3 regions of the Bacillus sp. KH172YL63 genome follow, and region 3 is predicted to be linked to each of the others. Evidence: predicted binding sites of a transcription regulator. Region 3 holds the regulator's gene; each other region holds the start of a gene.
The links. Region 3 encodes LexA, which represses DNA repair genes until DNA is damaged. Its sites were predicted from a motif close to CGAACATATGTTCG; they were not measured.

Region 1: a site for LexA is predicted at 1,349-1,362, ahead of parE (DNA topoisomerase IV subunit B). Genes of this name have one in related genera too.
Region 2: a site for LexA is predicted at 3,703-3,716, ahead of KH172YL63_RS05815 (YhjD family protein). Genes of this name have one in related genera too.

Annotation. Positions count from the first base shown of each region.
Region 1 is NZ_AP022842.1:1,971,427-1,976,106, forward strand. It holds gene KH172YL63_RS09800 (glycine betaine ABC transporter substrate-binding protein) at 1-573, shown strand, start outside; gene KH172YL63_RS09805 (CoA-binding protein) at 754-1,161, shown strand; gene parE (DNA topoisomerase IV subunit B) at 1,449-3,419, shown strand; gene parC (DNA topoisomerase IV subunit A) at 3,423-4,680, shown strand, end outside.
Region 2 is NZ_AP022842.1:1,157,028-1,161,707, forward strand. It holds gene KH172YL63_RS05790 (AzlD domain-containing protein) at 1-89, shown strand, start outside; gene KH172YL63_RS05795 (M48 family metallopeptidase) at 425-1,696, shown strand; gene KH172YL63_RS05800 (hypothetical protein) at 1,870-2,190, shown strand; gene KH172YL63_RS05805 (IDEAL domain-containing protein) at 2,274-2,513, opposite strand; gene KH172YL63_RS05810 (competence protein ComK) at 2,710-3,279, shown strand; gene KH172YL63_RS05815 (YhjD family protein) at 3,287-3,676, opposite strand; gene KH172YL63_RS05820 (S9 family peptidase) at 3,880-4,680, shown strand, end outside.
Region 3 is NZ_AP022842.1:1,688,620-1,693,299, reverse strand. It holds gene tkt (transketolase) at 1-8, opposite strand, end outside; gene KH172YL63_RS08370 (DUF896 domain-containing protein) at 208-441, opposite strand; gene KH172YL63_RS08365 (YneB family resolvase-like protein) at 546-1,196, opposite strand; gene yneA (cell division suppressor protein YneA) at 1,216-1,542, opposite strand; gene lexA (transcriptional repressor LexA) at 1,700-2,320, shown strand; gene glnA (type I glutamate--ammonia ligase) at 2,428-3,762, opposite strand; gene KH172YL63_RS08345 (MerR family transcriptional regulator) at 3,801-4,214, opposite strand; gene KH172YL63_RS08340 (methionine gamma-lyase family protein) at 4,363-4,680, opposite strand, start outside.

The DNA.
Region 1 (4,680 bases), 280 kb from region 3:
TCACAGGTGCGGAAAGGGTATGAAAAGAAATTCGATGTGACGTGGCTGAAGCCGCTTGGATTCGAGAATACGTATACGCTCGCTTACACAGAAGATCAGGATTTCGATGCCAAAACGTTCTCAGATCTCGTCCCGCTTTCGAAAACCCTGAGTTTTGGTGCACCCCATCAATTTTATGAACGAGAAGGCGATGGGTATGATGCCTTTTCTGAAGAGTACGGGTTTGAATTCAAGGATAAGGAAAGCTTTGATCCTAATATTATGTATGAAGCGGTCAAAAATGGAGATGTCGATATCATCCCTGCTTTTACGACCGATGGACGGATCCAGCGTTACAACTTGAAGACAACAGAAGATGATAAAGGATTCTTTCCGCCATATGATGCAGCGCCGATTATCCGCCAGGAAGTGTTGAAAGAACATCCTGAGGTGGAAGAAGTGCTGAATGAACTTGCCGGAAAGATTTCTGAACAAGAGATGAGTGAGCTGAATGCAAAAGTCGATATGGATAAACAGGATCCAAAGGAAGTCGCCCGTGACTTTCTCATTTCAAAGGGGTTGATTAAAAAGTAAACGCCGGTGAACATGGGCAGTCAAGCCCGAGCCCTGCTCCAGTCCTCTGGCTTGACTTTAATTCACAATCGTTTTTTATAAAATTTTGAAAAAATCAAAGGGAATTATGGTATAAAAGGAGAATAGGACATAAGAAGCAGATGTAGAAGAACAGATTCAGTGAAGGAGTTGTGCCCACCTATGGAAAACCCAACACGTGAAGAAATTGGACATATTCTCAAACAGTCTAAGCGCATTGCCGTGATCGGTTTGAGTGATAATCCAGCCAGGACATCATATATGGTTTCAAAAGCCATGCAGGATCAGGGTTATGACATCATCCCGGTTAATCCCACCATTGAGTCAGCCCTTGGGGTGAAAGCAGTAAGCTCACTACAGGACATTGACGGTCCGGTCGATATCGTCAACGTATTCAGGCGGTCGGAATTCCTGCCCGAAATCGCGGAAGAATTTGATCGCTTTAATTCAAACGTCTTCTGGGCTCAGCAAGGGGTGGTCAATGAAGAGGCGTATCGTTTTTTGAAAGAACGGGGGTATACAGTCATCATGGACCGCTGTATTAAGGTTGAACAAGCTTTAACCAAATAATTCTTACTCGGACAAGCGGTTCTTACCGCTTGTTTTTTTACGGAAGGCGCGTACTCATTCGTTGACTTAAACCGGGATGGAAAACAAGGGGGATGGGATCTGTTCACGGAAATATCATTTGCGAAAATGAAATAAAACGCTACAATAAGCAATAGAGTTTACCTTGAAAATGACGAAAACAGGTAAACGAACAAATGTTCTTATGTTATAGTAAGTACATACATAACCGATAATAACATACAAAACCATACCATTATCGGCAGAGAAGTTTTGAAAGGGGAATGTTCGTGGCCAACCAGAATAAGACCATGGATTATAATGATGATGCTATACAAGTATTAGAAGGCTTAGAAGCCGTCCGGAAGAGACCTGGGATGTATATAGGATCTACGGATACAAGAGGTTTGCATCATTTAGTATACGAAATTGTCGATAACTCAGTTGACGAAGCGCTTGCAGGCTTCGGTGATGAGATTATTGTTACGATACATAAGGATAATAGCATTTCAGTCCAGGATAAAGGACGGGGGATGCCGACCGGGATGCATAAACTCGGAAAGCCGACGCCGGAAGTCATCCTGACAGTGCTTCATGCAGGCGGTAAATTCGGTCAAGGCGGTTATAAAACAAGCGGCGGCCTGCACGGTGTGGGTGCATCTGTCGTCAATGCCTTGTCAGAATGGCTCGTCGTGACGATTGAAAGAGACGGAGTGAAATACGAGCAGCGCTTTTCAAAAGGCGGGAAACCGGAAACCACTCTTGAAGTGATCGGCAAGACGAAAAAAACCGGTACTCGTATTCATTTCAAACCAGATCCTGTCATCTTCAGCACAACCACCTATAATTACGAGACGCTTTGTGAGCGGCTGAGAGAGTCTGCTTTCCTTCTAAAAGGATTAAAGATTGAAATCATAGATGAGCGCCATGATCAAAAGGAAGTCTTTCATTTCGAAAGCGGGATACAGGCATTCGTCCAGTACTTAAATGAAGAAAAGGACGCCCTTCACAACGTCGCTTTCTTCGAAGGGGAGAATCACAAGATTGAAGTGGAGTTTGCCTTTCAATTCAACGACGGATTCTCAGAAAACATCCTGTCTTTCGTCAACAACGTCCGTACAAAAGATGGGGGAACACATGAAGCAGGTGCAAAGACTGCTATGACCCGGGTATTCAATGAATACGCCCGCAAAGTGGGTATTCTGAAAGACCGGGACAAAAATCTGGAAGGTACCGATATCCGTGAAGGATTGGCAAGCATTGTCAGCGTCCGCATACCTGAAGAGCTCCTCCAGTTTGAGGGACAGACGAAAGGGAAGCTGGGGACAAGTGAGGCACGTTCAGCGGTCGATGCTGTCGTATCGGAACATCTTCTTTATTTCCTTGAAGAAAATCCAGACACAAGCTCACTGCTCATCAAAAAATCGATCCGAGCGGCGCAGGCTCGTGAAGCTGCACGAAAAGCAAGGGAAGATGCACGGAATGGAAAGAAGCGTAAGCGCTCTGAAACAGTTCTGTCAGGTAAATTGACGCCTGCACAATCGAGAAATCCACAGAGAAATGAATTATATCTTGTGGAGGGAGATTCAGCCGGCGGTTCAGCCAAACAGGGACGGGACCGTAAATTCCAGGCAATCCTGCCGTTACGGGGGAAAGTCATTAACACGGAGAAGGCGAAACTCCAGGATATATTCAAGAATGAAGAAATCAACACGATCATTCATGCCATCGGTGGCGGAGTCGGTCCAGAATTCAACGTCGAAGATATCAATTACGATAAAGTGGTCATCATGACCGATGCCGATACAGATGGAGCCCATATCCAAGTGCTTCTCCTGACGTTTTTCTATCGTTACATGAAACCATTATTGGAAGCAGGAAAAGTATATATCGCCCTTCCCCCCCTTTATAAAGTGAGCAAGGGTTCCGGTAAGAAACAGAAGCTTGAATATGCATGGACCGATGATGAGCTTAAAGGTGCCATCTCAAAAGTCGGAAAAGGCTATATGATCCAGCGCTATAAAGGACTGGGTGAAATGAATGCCGATCAGCTGTGGGAAACAACAATGGACCCTGAAACCCGTGCACTTATTCGCGTGCGCATAGATGATGCGGCCCGTGCAGAACGCCGGGTGACGACGCTGATGGGCGATAAAGTAGAGCCGCGCCGTAAGTGGATTGAAAGCAACGTAGCATTTGGCCTGGAAGAAGACGGAAGCATACTGGAAAACGAAAATATTACGGTCGGAGAGGAGGGGTAAACGATGACAAATGTAGAAAGATATCAAGATTTACCTCTGGAAGAAGTACTTGGCGACCGCTTTGGGCGTTACAGTAAATATATTATTCAAGAACGTGCATTACCGGATGCACGGGACGGATTGAAGCCGGTACAAAGGCGTATCCTTTACGCCATGTACGTAGACGGGAATACGCAGGAGAAGGGTTTCCGGAAATCTGCGAAAACCGTCGGTAACGTAATCGGTAACTATCATCCCCACGGGGATACATCCGTATATGATGCCATGGTGCGGATGAGTCAAACGTGGAAGGTGCGTAAATATTTAGTTGAAATGCACGGAAACAACGGAAGCGTAGACGGGGATCCTCCAGCCGCGATGCGTTATACAGAAGCAAGACTTTCTGCGATCTCGACGGAGCTTCTCCGTGATATTGATAAAAAGACGGTGGACTTTGTTCCAAACTTTGATGATACTTCCAGTGAGCCGACCGTTTTACCGTCCCGTTTCCCGAACCTTCTGGTAAACGGTTCAACAGGGATCTCTGCAGGATATGCAACCGATATCCCTCCCCACCATTTGGGTGAGGTCATCGACGCTGCCATCCTTCGTATGGATCGTCCTCAATGTACCGTCGATGATTTGATGACGGTGATGAAAGGACCTGATTTCCCGACCGGAGGAATCATCCAGGGAATTGAAGGGATCAAGAAGGCTTATGAAACCGGAAAAGGCAAAGTGGTTGTCCGTGGAAAAGCCGAGATTGAAAGCATCCGTGGAAGCAAACAGCAAATTGTCATCACAGAAATCCCATATGAAATCAATAAAGCGAACCTAGTCAAGAAAATGGACGAGTTCCGCCTTGACCGGAAAGTGGAAGGAATCGCGGAAGTGCGGGATGAAACAGACCGTGACGGTATGCGGATTGTCATCGAGTTAAAGAAAGATGCAGACGCAACAGGCGTACTGAACTATCTTTACAAAAACAGTGACCTTCAAATCTCCTATAATTTCAATATGGTTGCCATACATAACCGTCGTCCGACACTCATGGGCCTGCGTCAACTGCTGGATGCCTATATTCAGCATCAAAAAGAGGTCGTGACGAACCGGACGCGCCATGATTTGACGAAAGCAAAGGACCGTCAGCATATCGTCGAAGGTCTGATGAAAGCCCTGTCGATTCTTGATCAGGTGATTGCGGCCATCCGTGCTTCCAAAGATAAGCGGGATGCAAAGGATAATCTGATTCAAAAGTTCGGGTTCACAGAAGACCAGTCAG
Region 2 (4,680 bases), 530 kb from region 3:
TTCTCATCGCTTTTCTCGGAGCGAACGTCATCCTCGTCGTCATCGGGTCGATTGCCGTATTGTCCCTGTATTCGGTTTTCTTCATGTAACTTGGGGTTGGGATAAAACGGTGCCCGCCAATGAAACGTCTGAACGAATGATTTGTAAAAAATCTACTTCGTTCGGATTTTTTTATGCGATCAGTCCTTGCCTGTATTTAGCAGGTTCCGGCTGTTGATTGGCGTGCAAAGCGGATACTCCTTCGGGAAAAGCAGGGGAGATGTGACCCCGCAGGAGTGCATAGATATGTCCCACCCTCTTTTTTATATTTTCATTGTGGAAGTTATAATGTAAGAAAGAGCAGGTCAACGTGAAAAGGTGTTTAGGTTCTAAAACGTTGGACAGGGTATTACATATAGTAGTGAAGAAGAAGGGGGGAAGCGTATTGGCTAGAAAATGGGCAGTCAGGTCGATACTGGCTTATATATTATTAGGCTTATTTTTGTATGTATATTTATTTTTCCTGGCGGATTCCACTTTACCTGATATGTATAAAGGAAGCAGTGCGGATCCAACCACATTTATGAACGAAAAGGAAATTATGCTGAGTGAGGACTTTTCGAAAATCAAAAATCTCTTGTTCTTTTTATCGACTCCATATGAATGGTTGTTTTATTTATTGATTTTGATCCTTGGTGCATCACGCATGTTTGAGAAGTGGGCGAGGGGGACGGTGAAAAACGGATTCCTGCAAACGGCCATATACTTATTCTGGCTATCGATTGCATCTTTTGCAGCCATCTTTCCGCTTCAATATCTCTCTTATAAGATCTCAAAGAGCTACCATATTTCCACTCAGACCTTCTCGATGTGGATGAAGGATGAAATCACGGATTTCTGGGTGAATTATCTGATCATGTTCATCATCGTCTCGGTTCTTTATGGCTTGATGAAACGGTTCAAGCAGCGGTGGTGGCTTGCGGCCTGGGCATTGTCTGTACCGTTTACGGTCTTCATGATGTTCGTGCAGCCCGTCTTGATCGATCCATTGTACAATGACTTCTATCCACTGAAAGATAAAGTATTGGAAGAGGAGATCCTGTCCCTTGCAGAGAGGGCGAACATCCCGGCCGATCATGTCTTCGAAGTCGACATGTCGGAAAAGACCAATTCCCTGAACGCGTACGTGACCGGAGTCGGGTCGAATTCAAGGATCGTCCTTTGGGATACGACCCTTGAGAAAATGACAGACAAAGAAATCCTCTTCGTCATGGCCCATGAAATGGCCCACTATGTAGAAAAACACATCTATATCGGGATTGCCATTTATCTTATCCTGTCCTTCTTCGGGTTGTTCCTGACATCCAAGTTGATGAGGGGGATCGTCGCGAATCATAAGGACGATCTCAAAGTATCGAGCGTGTCGAGCCTGAGCTCGCTCCCGCTGTTTCTCATGATCACATCGATGCTGTTGTTCACCGTCAGTCCTCTGAGCAATTGGATCTCCCGCTATCAGGAAACAAGGGCGGACCGATATGCCATTGAAATGACCGGAGATAAAGAAGCAGCCATTTCGTCCTTCCAGAAGCTGTCGAAGGTGGGCTTATCCCAAGTGAATCCACCCCTCTTAGTGAAGATTTTCCGCTACGGGCATCCGACCATGCTTGAGCGTCTGTCTATGCTGGAAGAATATGAGGTTGAAAAACAGGAAGACTAAAGAAGAAGGACCTGATCCCTTATATAAAGGGAAGCGGGTCCTTTTTTATGAATCGGTTCCTGAGAAAAATATTCTCATGCACATCTCGAGATAATTATAATATTCAGAACACTTTCATGTTAAATGTGGTAAAATAAGGGATATTGTGAATTCTACTCAAGGGGGCATGGGGAATGGAAAGTGTCTTACACAAGAAGGTAGTACAATTGTTCATTAAAGTTGCTTTTACAATGTTGGCATTATTGGGGATCCCGTATTTGAGTTACCTTGAAACGGGCAGACCGATGCTGGAATGGTCATTAATCATCGGGGTTTTGGTCACGCTGACCATCATCTATGTCAATGGCGACGGTTATTTTTACAGACCGGGACAGTACCTCATGAAGCAAAAGAAAAAAATGTTTTATCAATCGATTTCTTTTTGGACGGCTTTTTTATTTACGGTCGCAGCCTTCTATTTCACGATGAAAGCATACGGGAATATTTTACTGTAGATGAGCGGACGCCTGCCGGTGATGATAATGGCCCGTCCATTATAAAAGGAGATAGCTGACCCTCAAAGAGAGCCAGCTATTTTTTATGAACCGTAGCTTACGTTCAGTGTTTTCAATTCTTCGGTCAGCTTCATGAATAGAGGTTTATCATGTTGATCCAGGGCGGCGTCAATGTCTGTTAGAAGTCTGTCTTTCTGCGACTTGAGGATGCTTTCATGGACAACCATATCAATGTAGATCTCCATAACGCTTCTTCCAGCGGCTTTTTTGCGGGTCATCGCAGAAGCTTTCATCAATTCGGTATAGGACTTTTTGTTTTCCATATACGATCACCTCTGAATTCTTTTTATTAGTATATGGGGGAAGGAGTGAAAACTCAACCTAAAATTTAAATATTCTGAAAATTTTTTAAAGGTTGCTATTGGGGTGTGAATGATTTCAGAATTTTTAAAAATATAGGAGACATAAGTCGGGATTTATGGTATTATTTTGGAGAAAAATGTAAATGGAGGCGATGAAATGAGAGAAAAATCTCGAATTATAGAAGAATATGAAGTGAATCCACATACGATGATCCTTCAGCCTATGGAATATGGTGCCAGGACATTTACAAAAATCATAGAAGTTGATGATGTATTGGTGTCTCCATTTAAACCCTTTGATATCATAAAGAAAAGCTGTGAGTTCTTTGGATGCTCTTATGAGGGAAGAAAAGAAGGCACGAAACAGCTAACCGGTATCATCTATAAAGCCCCCATCATGGTCAATCCAGATATGTTCATCTATCTCTTTCCAACATCTTCTCCGGTCAAACAGGATTGCACCTGGGTTTCCCACTCCCATGTTCGTGGATACGAACGCTCAACAAATGGTTCGACCAAGGTTTTTCTTCACAATAACGAGTCCTGCATCGTGCCGATTTCCTACAGTTCTTTTGAAAATCAGATGCTCCGCACGTCCGACCTGCGCATCGCATACACCCAGCGTGTCTCGGAAATGGAGAGCAAGTATCATACGAAGCTTCAGGCCCAAAGTAACAATGTGAAGACATTTTACTTTAATCGCCATGCCCACAAAACCGATGCGTGAGCCATGATCACGCTTCTTTAGTTGTATCGGCTTTTGTTTCAAGGAACCTGCGGTACAAATAATGGCGCATTAAATCCTCAACCCGGTTCCTTAAGCGGGGATTAAAGTAGTTATGATGTTCTTCATACCCCTTATAGAGGAACATATACATCGTAAAAGCATCATCCGACTGCATCCGCTCAACCTTCATCTTATTCGTCCTCATGTGTTTCTTTACATGGGCGAGTTCCCCTTGTATCACCTTCATCGTTTCCTCGATCATTTCTACATATGGTCTTTTTAATTTAAATGGACAGTTGTCGACGATCTGCAGGTCACGGTTTAGAATCGTCAGTACCATGGGCAGATAAATCGCCTGCTCAAAAATATTCCGCTCGTTTTCCGGAATTCTGGTCATATGAAAAGCCCCCTTTTCACTTTTATAGAACAAATGTTCGTATTTTTATTTTACGTGGAATTCAATTTACTTTCAATAGGGAAAGTTGTAGAATTTGAATTTGTTTCTATTATGAAAATGAATCCACTTTTTTATCCATAAAGGGAATGGTATTTCAAACGTCGAAATACTACTGGAAAGAACGGGAAGGAAGGGACGTTAACATGAATAAAGGCATAAAGATCGAGGATCTCTATCAATTCAATTTCGTATCAGACCCGGTGCTCTCCCCTGATGGAGACAGCGCCGTCTTCGTCCAGACGGTCATGTGCAGGGAAAAAGACGATTATCGGTCAACGCTTCACAGCATCAATCTTCACGACCATTCGATCCGTCAATGGACGTTTGGGAGTGAAAAAGTATCTGCCCCGAGATGGTCGCCTGATGGGAAGCAGGTCATTTTCATCTCCAACAGGACGGGTGCCAATCAACTTTACCTGATTCACCGTGACGGGGGAGAGGCGCAGAAGATCACCGATGTTCCGAACGGGGTTTCTAAACCGGTCTGGTCCCCCTGTGGTGAAAAGATCGCCTTTTCGATTTCCCTGAAAAAAGGTGCCGCAGTTGACGGGAAGGAAGAAGGGGAGGAAAAACCGGTCCCGTTTGTTGCGACAACGATGAAGTATAAAAGTGATGAACGGGGCTTCCATGATGAGCGCCGTACCCAGATTGCAATCCTGGATATCTCCACCGGGGACGTGAGGAGGGTCACGGATGACGAGCATGATTACACCCTTCATTCATGGTCCCCTGATGGTGAATATCTCGCCCTTTCGACCGATCAGCAGGAAGAGAAGGATTTCTCCTTCCGTTCCGATTTGTACGTGTTGAACCTCGGCACAGAAGAGGTCCGCCAGATCAATGAGGGGGGAGGATACTTCGGTGAAGCGAGCTGGTCACCGGATGGAAAGCGGCTGGCTTATATCGGGCATGACCGGGAGTTTGAGAATGCGACTCTTCGTAAA
Region 3 (4,680 bases):
TCAAACATTTGTCAGACATCCTTCCTTTTAATGTACCTTATTAATATTAATCTTCTTTGGCAGTTTATACAACTATCTTGAATGATAACATGAGTTTATCATCCTTGAAAACGAAAAACCCCTGTATTCCGGGTTATTTTTTGACTTCCGGGAAATAGTAATAACAAAAAAACTGCCTGATCAACTATGGATCAGACAGCTTGTTCCTTAATGCATTTTCTTTTTGGTTTGAATATCCTGAATTTTCTTAGGTGTCACTTCATTACCTTCGGGGTCGAAGATTCTTGTATTTTCAATCGTACCCTTCATGGATTGACGGAATGTTTCCAAGTATTCTTTTCTGAGCTTTGTCTGTTCTTTCGCTTCCTGTTCTGACAGACCTGTGCTCTTTGATTTTTTCGCGAGTTCGTTGATACGATTCATCTTTGATTTGGAAAGCATATATGAAAAACTCCTTTAATGCATAGTAAGCAATAGATTCGAATGTAATAGCTGAATGCAAATACTATCGTCATGTTACTAGATTAGGGAAGATAAAACAAGCATTACGCATTTTCGACAGATGCCATATACTCCTTAAAACGTCTATGTACCGTCGCTTTTGAGACATCATAACCAAAGCCTCTCAAGGTTGCTGCAATTTCGGCAAAGGTCAATTCATTCTTTCTCAGACGCACGATTTCTTCCACCGGCACTTCAATCCGCTCCCTGCCGTCCACATTGCCTTTGTTCTTTAGGTTTTTATGTGGCTGGAAACCGTTTTCGACAGCCCTTCGCATCCCACGTTTGATTTTCAAATTATGTAATTTCCGTTGATATTCTTCTACCATACTGACAATATTGATCACCATTGAATCAGATTCGGATAAATGCAGCTCTCCGCTGTGGGTTTGACTGATGATCTTGACCTCTTCCTTTAATAAGCAGTGGATGAGTGCGATCTTTGCATTTCCCCGGCCGATTCTCGTTTCATCCTGGATCAGGACAGCTCCGATGGATGGGTCCTTGATCAGGTCCAGAAGTTCCAATACACCTGGCCGATCCAGTTCAAATCCGCTTGCCTGGTCCTTGATGATGGCTTCCACTTCGTAAGTAAGCTCCCCGGCAAGCTTCACCAGCTCTTCTTCCTGTCGTTCCAAGGATGTTTCCTGTGTTTCTTTCTTTGTGCTGACTCTGCAGTATACGACTGCCTTCATTGATTATCCCTCTATTCTTCTATTCTTCATTCATAACGAGCTCATAACCGGAGTGGGTTGACAGGGTTGGGTTCTCGATCGGCAGGATCAGTGAATCCCCTGGCTTGATTGAAAATGTTGTGAGATTATTCTCTTCCCCCACCCACGCGATGAATTCTTCCATTGTCATAGAATATTCTTCATTATAGTGTTTGGCAATAGTCCAAAGGGTATCTCCGTCCTGTACGGTAATACTTTGATACGACGGCTCGCTTGCCATTGTGATTAAAAGGTATGCTGCAGATAAAAGGGCGAAAACAAATAATATAATAATATAAGAGAAACGGTTCCAAATATGTGTTAACATGATAAAACGCCTCCATACGAATGTTTGTTCTGTTTTGTTATATCCATTCTAATACGAACATCCGTTTGGTGTCAACAGTTATTCGAACTTATGTTTGTATCAATTGGAAAGACATGCTATAATGGGAACATAAGATCTATAATCGAGGTGCGTGCACATGACAAAACTATCGAAACGACAACAAGATATACTAGAATACATTAAAGACGCAGTAAGGGTAAAAGGTTATCCGCCTTCCGTCCGTGAAATAGGGGAAGCAGTCGGTCTTGCCTCCAGTTCTACCGTCCACGGACATTTGGCAAGATTGGAAAGCAAAGGACTCATCCGCCGGGACCCGACAAAGCCAAGAGCGATTGAAATACTGAATCTTGAAGAGGACACGATCCCCCGTCAGAGGGTCGTAAATGTACCATTGATTGGTAAAGTCACTGCCGGTCAGCCGATCACGGCAGTGGAGAATGTCGAAGAGTTCTTCCCTCTTCCAGAGAGGATGGCACCTTCTGATGAACAGGTCTTCATGCTTGAGATCATGGGTGATAGTATGATCGAGGCAGGGATACTCGATGGAGATTTCGTCATTGTCCGCCAGCAGCAAACGGCGAACAACGGAGATATCGTCGTAGCGATGACCGAGGAAGATGAAGCGACGGTCAAACGTTTCTTCAAAGAAAAGGATTATGTCCGCCTTCAACCGGAAAACTCAACCATGGCCCCGATCATCTTAAGAAATGTTTCAATACTTGGTAAAGTAGTCGGAGTATATAGACAAGTGCATTAATGAAAAACGGCTCGCAATGATGCGCAGCCGTTTTTTTGTTTTGAAACGAAGAAAAAGCCGTACTGCAGACAATTCACCTGCAGTACGGCTTTGTTTATAGTGGCGAATTAGTACATTTGAATGTACTGTTCACGCTCCCATGGGTGTACTTGCGTACGGAACATATCCCATTCGATTTCTTTCGCTTCCACGAAATGTTCGAAGATGTGCTCTCCAAGGGATTTAACGATGACGTCATTTGTTTTCAATGTTTCAAGTGCTGCGTGTAATGTAGCCGGAAGATCTACGATTCCTGCTTCTTCACGCTCCTTCTTATCCATCACGTAAATGTTTCTGTCGATTGGTTTAGGTGCAGGAAGGTTGTTCTTGATACCATCAAGACCTGCTGCAAGTAATACAGCCATTGCAAGGTATGGGTTCGCTGCCGGATCGACACTGCGCACCTCAACACGTGTACTCAGTCCGCGGGAAGCAGGGATACGGATTAATGGGCTGCGGTTGCGTGCAGACCATGCAACGTAACATGGCGCTTCATAACCCGGAACAAGGCGCTTGTAAGAGTTTACTGTCGGGTTTGTAATCGCTGTGAATGCAGTCGCATGCTTGATGATGCCAGCAAGGAATTGACGCGCAGTATCACTCAGCTGAAGATCTCCTTTTTCATCAAAGAAAGAGTTCACTCCGTCCTTGAAAAGGGACATGTTACAGTGCATACCTGATCCGTTTACACCGAACAATGGTTTAGGCATGAATGTCGCATGCAGACCATGTTTACGGGCAATCGTTTTAACAACCAGCTTGAATGTTTGAATATCATCACATGCTTTTAATGCATTTGCATATTTAAAATCGATTTCATGCTGACCAGGAGCCACTTCGTGGTGAGATGCTTCGATTTCAAAGCCCATCTCCTCAAGTTCCAGCGCGATATCGCGACGGCAGTTCTCTCCTAAGTCTGTTGGCGCAAGGTCGAAATAACCACCGTTATCATTCAACTCAAGCGTAGGTTCGCCGTTTACATCTAATTTAAAGAGGAAGAATTCCGGTTCAGGCCCAAGATTGAAGTCAGTGAATCCAAGCTCTTCCATCTCACCCAGGATGCGTTTTAGGTTGTTGCGGGGATCTCCTTCGAATGGCGTGCCGTCTGGATTATAGATATCACAGATCAGGCGGGCAACCTTCCCTTTTTCAGCTGTCCAAGGGAATACAAGCCATGTATCAAGATCCGGGAATAAATACATATCAGATTCTTCGATGCGCACGAATCCTTCAATTGAAGACCCGTCAAACATCATCTTGTTATCCAGTGCTTTTTCAAGCTGACTCAAAGGGATTTCCACGTTCTTGATTGTACCTAAAATATCAGTGAATTGTAATCGAATGAATTTAACACCCTCTTCATTCGCTAATCTTAAAACATCTTCACGCGTATACTTTGCCATTTACGTAATTCCTCCTCAAGTTTATTAAAGGTTTATATTTAATGAAAAAAGCGAGACATATCGCCTTGACGCAGAGTAGATCGATTAAATCGACCGGAATGAATCAATTCATTTCGGAGCAATTTACGAAGTTCCTCGTCAGATAGATCTTGTCGTGCCTTTTCTTCCTTTTCACTTACGTCAGATACTACTTTGCTTTCATCCGGCCCTTTCACAGAAAAAATCTTCTTGATTCCGGCCATGTTGATACCTTGATCTAACAGATCCTTCACTTCAAGTAACTTATCAATGTCATTCAAGGAAAAGAGGCGGCGATTCCCTTCGGTTCGTGCCGGGGTGATCAGTCCATGCTCTTCATAGTATCGAATCTGACGAGCCGTTAAGTCCGTGAGCTGCATGACAATACCGATAGGAAATAATGCCATCGTTCGACGAATTTCACTTCCGCTCATCTTGATTCCTCCTTTATATTTCCTTCTTGAATTCATTATATGTAATGTCAGGAGTTCTGTCAATCTTATGTTAGCTTTTCTTACATTAAATTTCAAAAGAAAAGGATAGTCAGCTTTAGACTATCCAATTACTCCTTTATTATCCTTTTTATAAGGTCAGTAAACCTTTTTTTATTAATTGATCCACGGCAGATGCGACAGCGATTTTCACATGGGAATAGGTCAACCCGCCTTGTACATATGCAACATATGGAGGTCTTAACGGACCGTCGGCTGACAATTCGATGCTTGAACCTTGAATGAAAGTCCCCGCCGCCATGATGACATCGTCTTCGTACCCTGGCATATAGTCAGGTTGTGGCGTAAAGTGGGAATTGATTGGTGACGCAAACTGAATGGCCTGACAAAATGCAATCATCTTCTCTCTGTCATCAAATTGAACAGATTGAATCAAATCGGTCCGTTC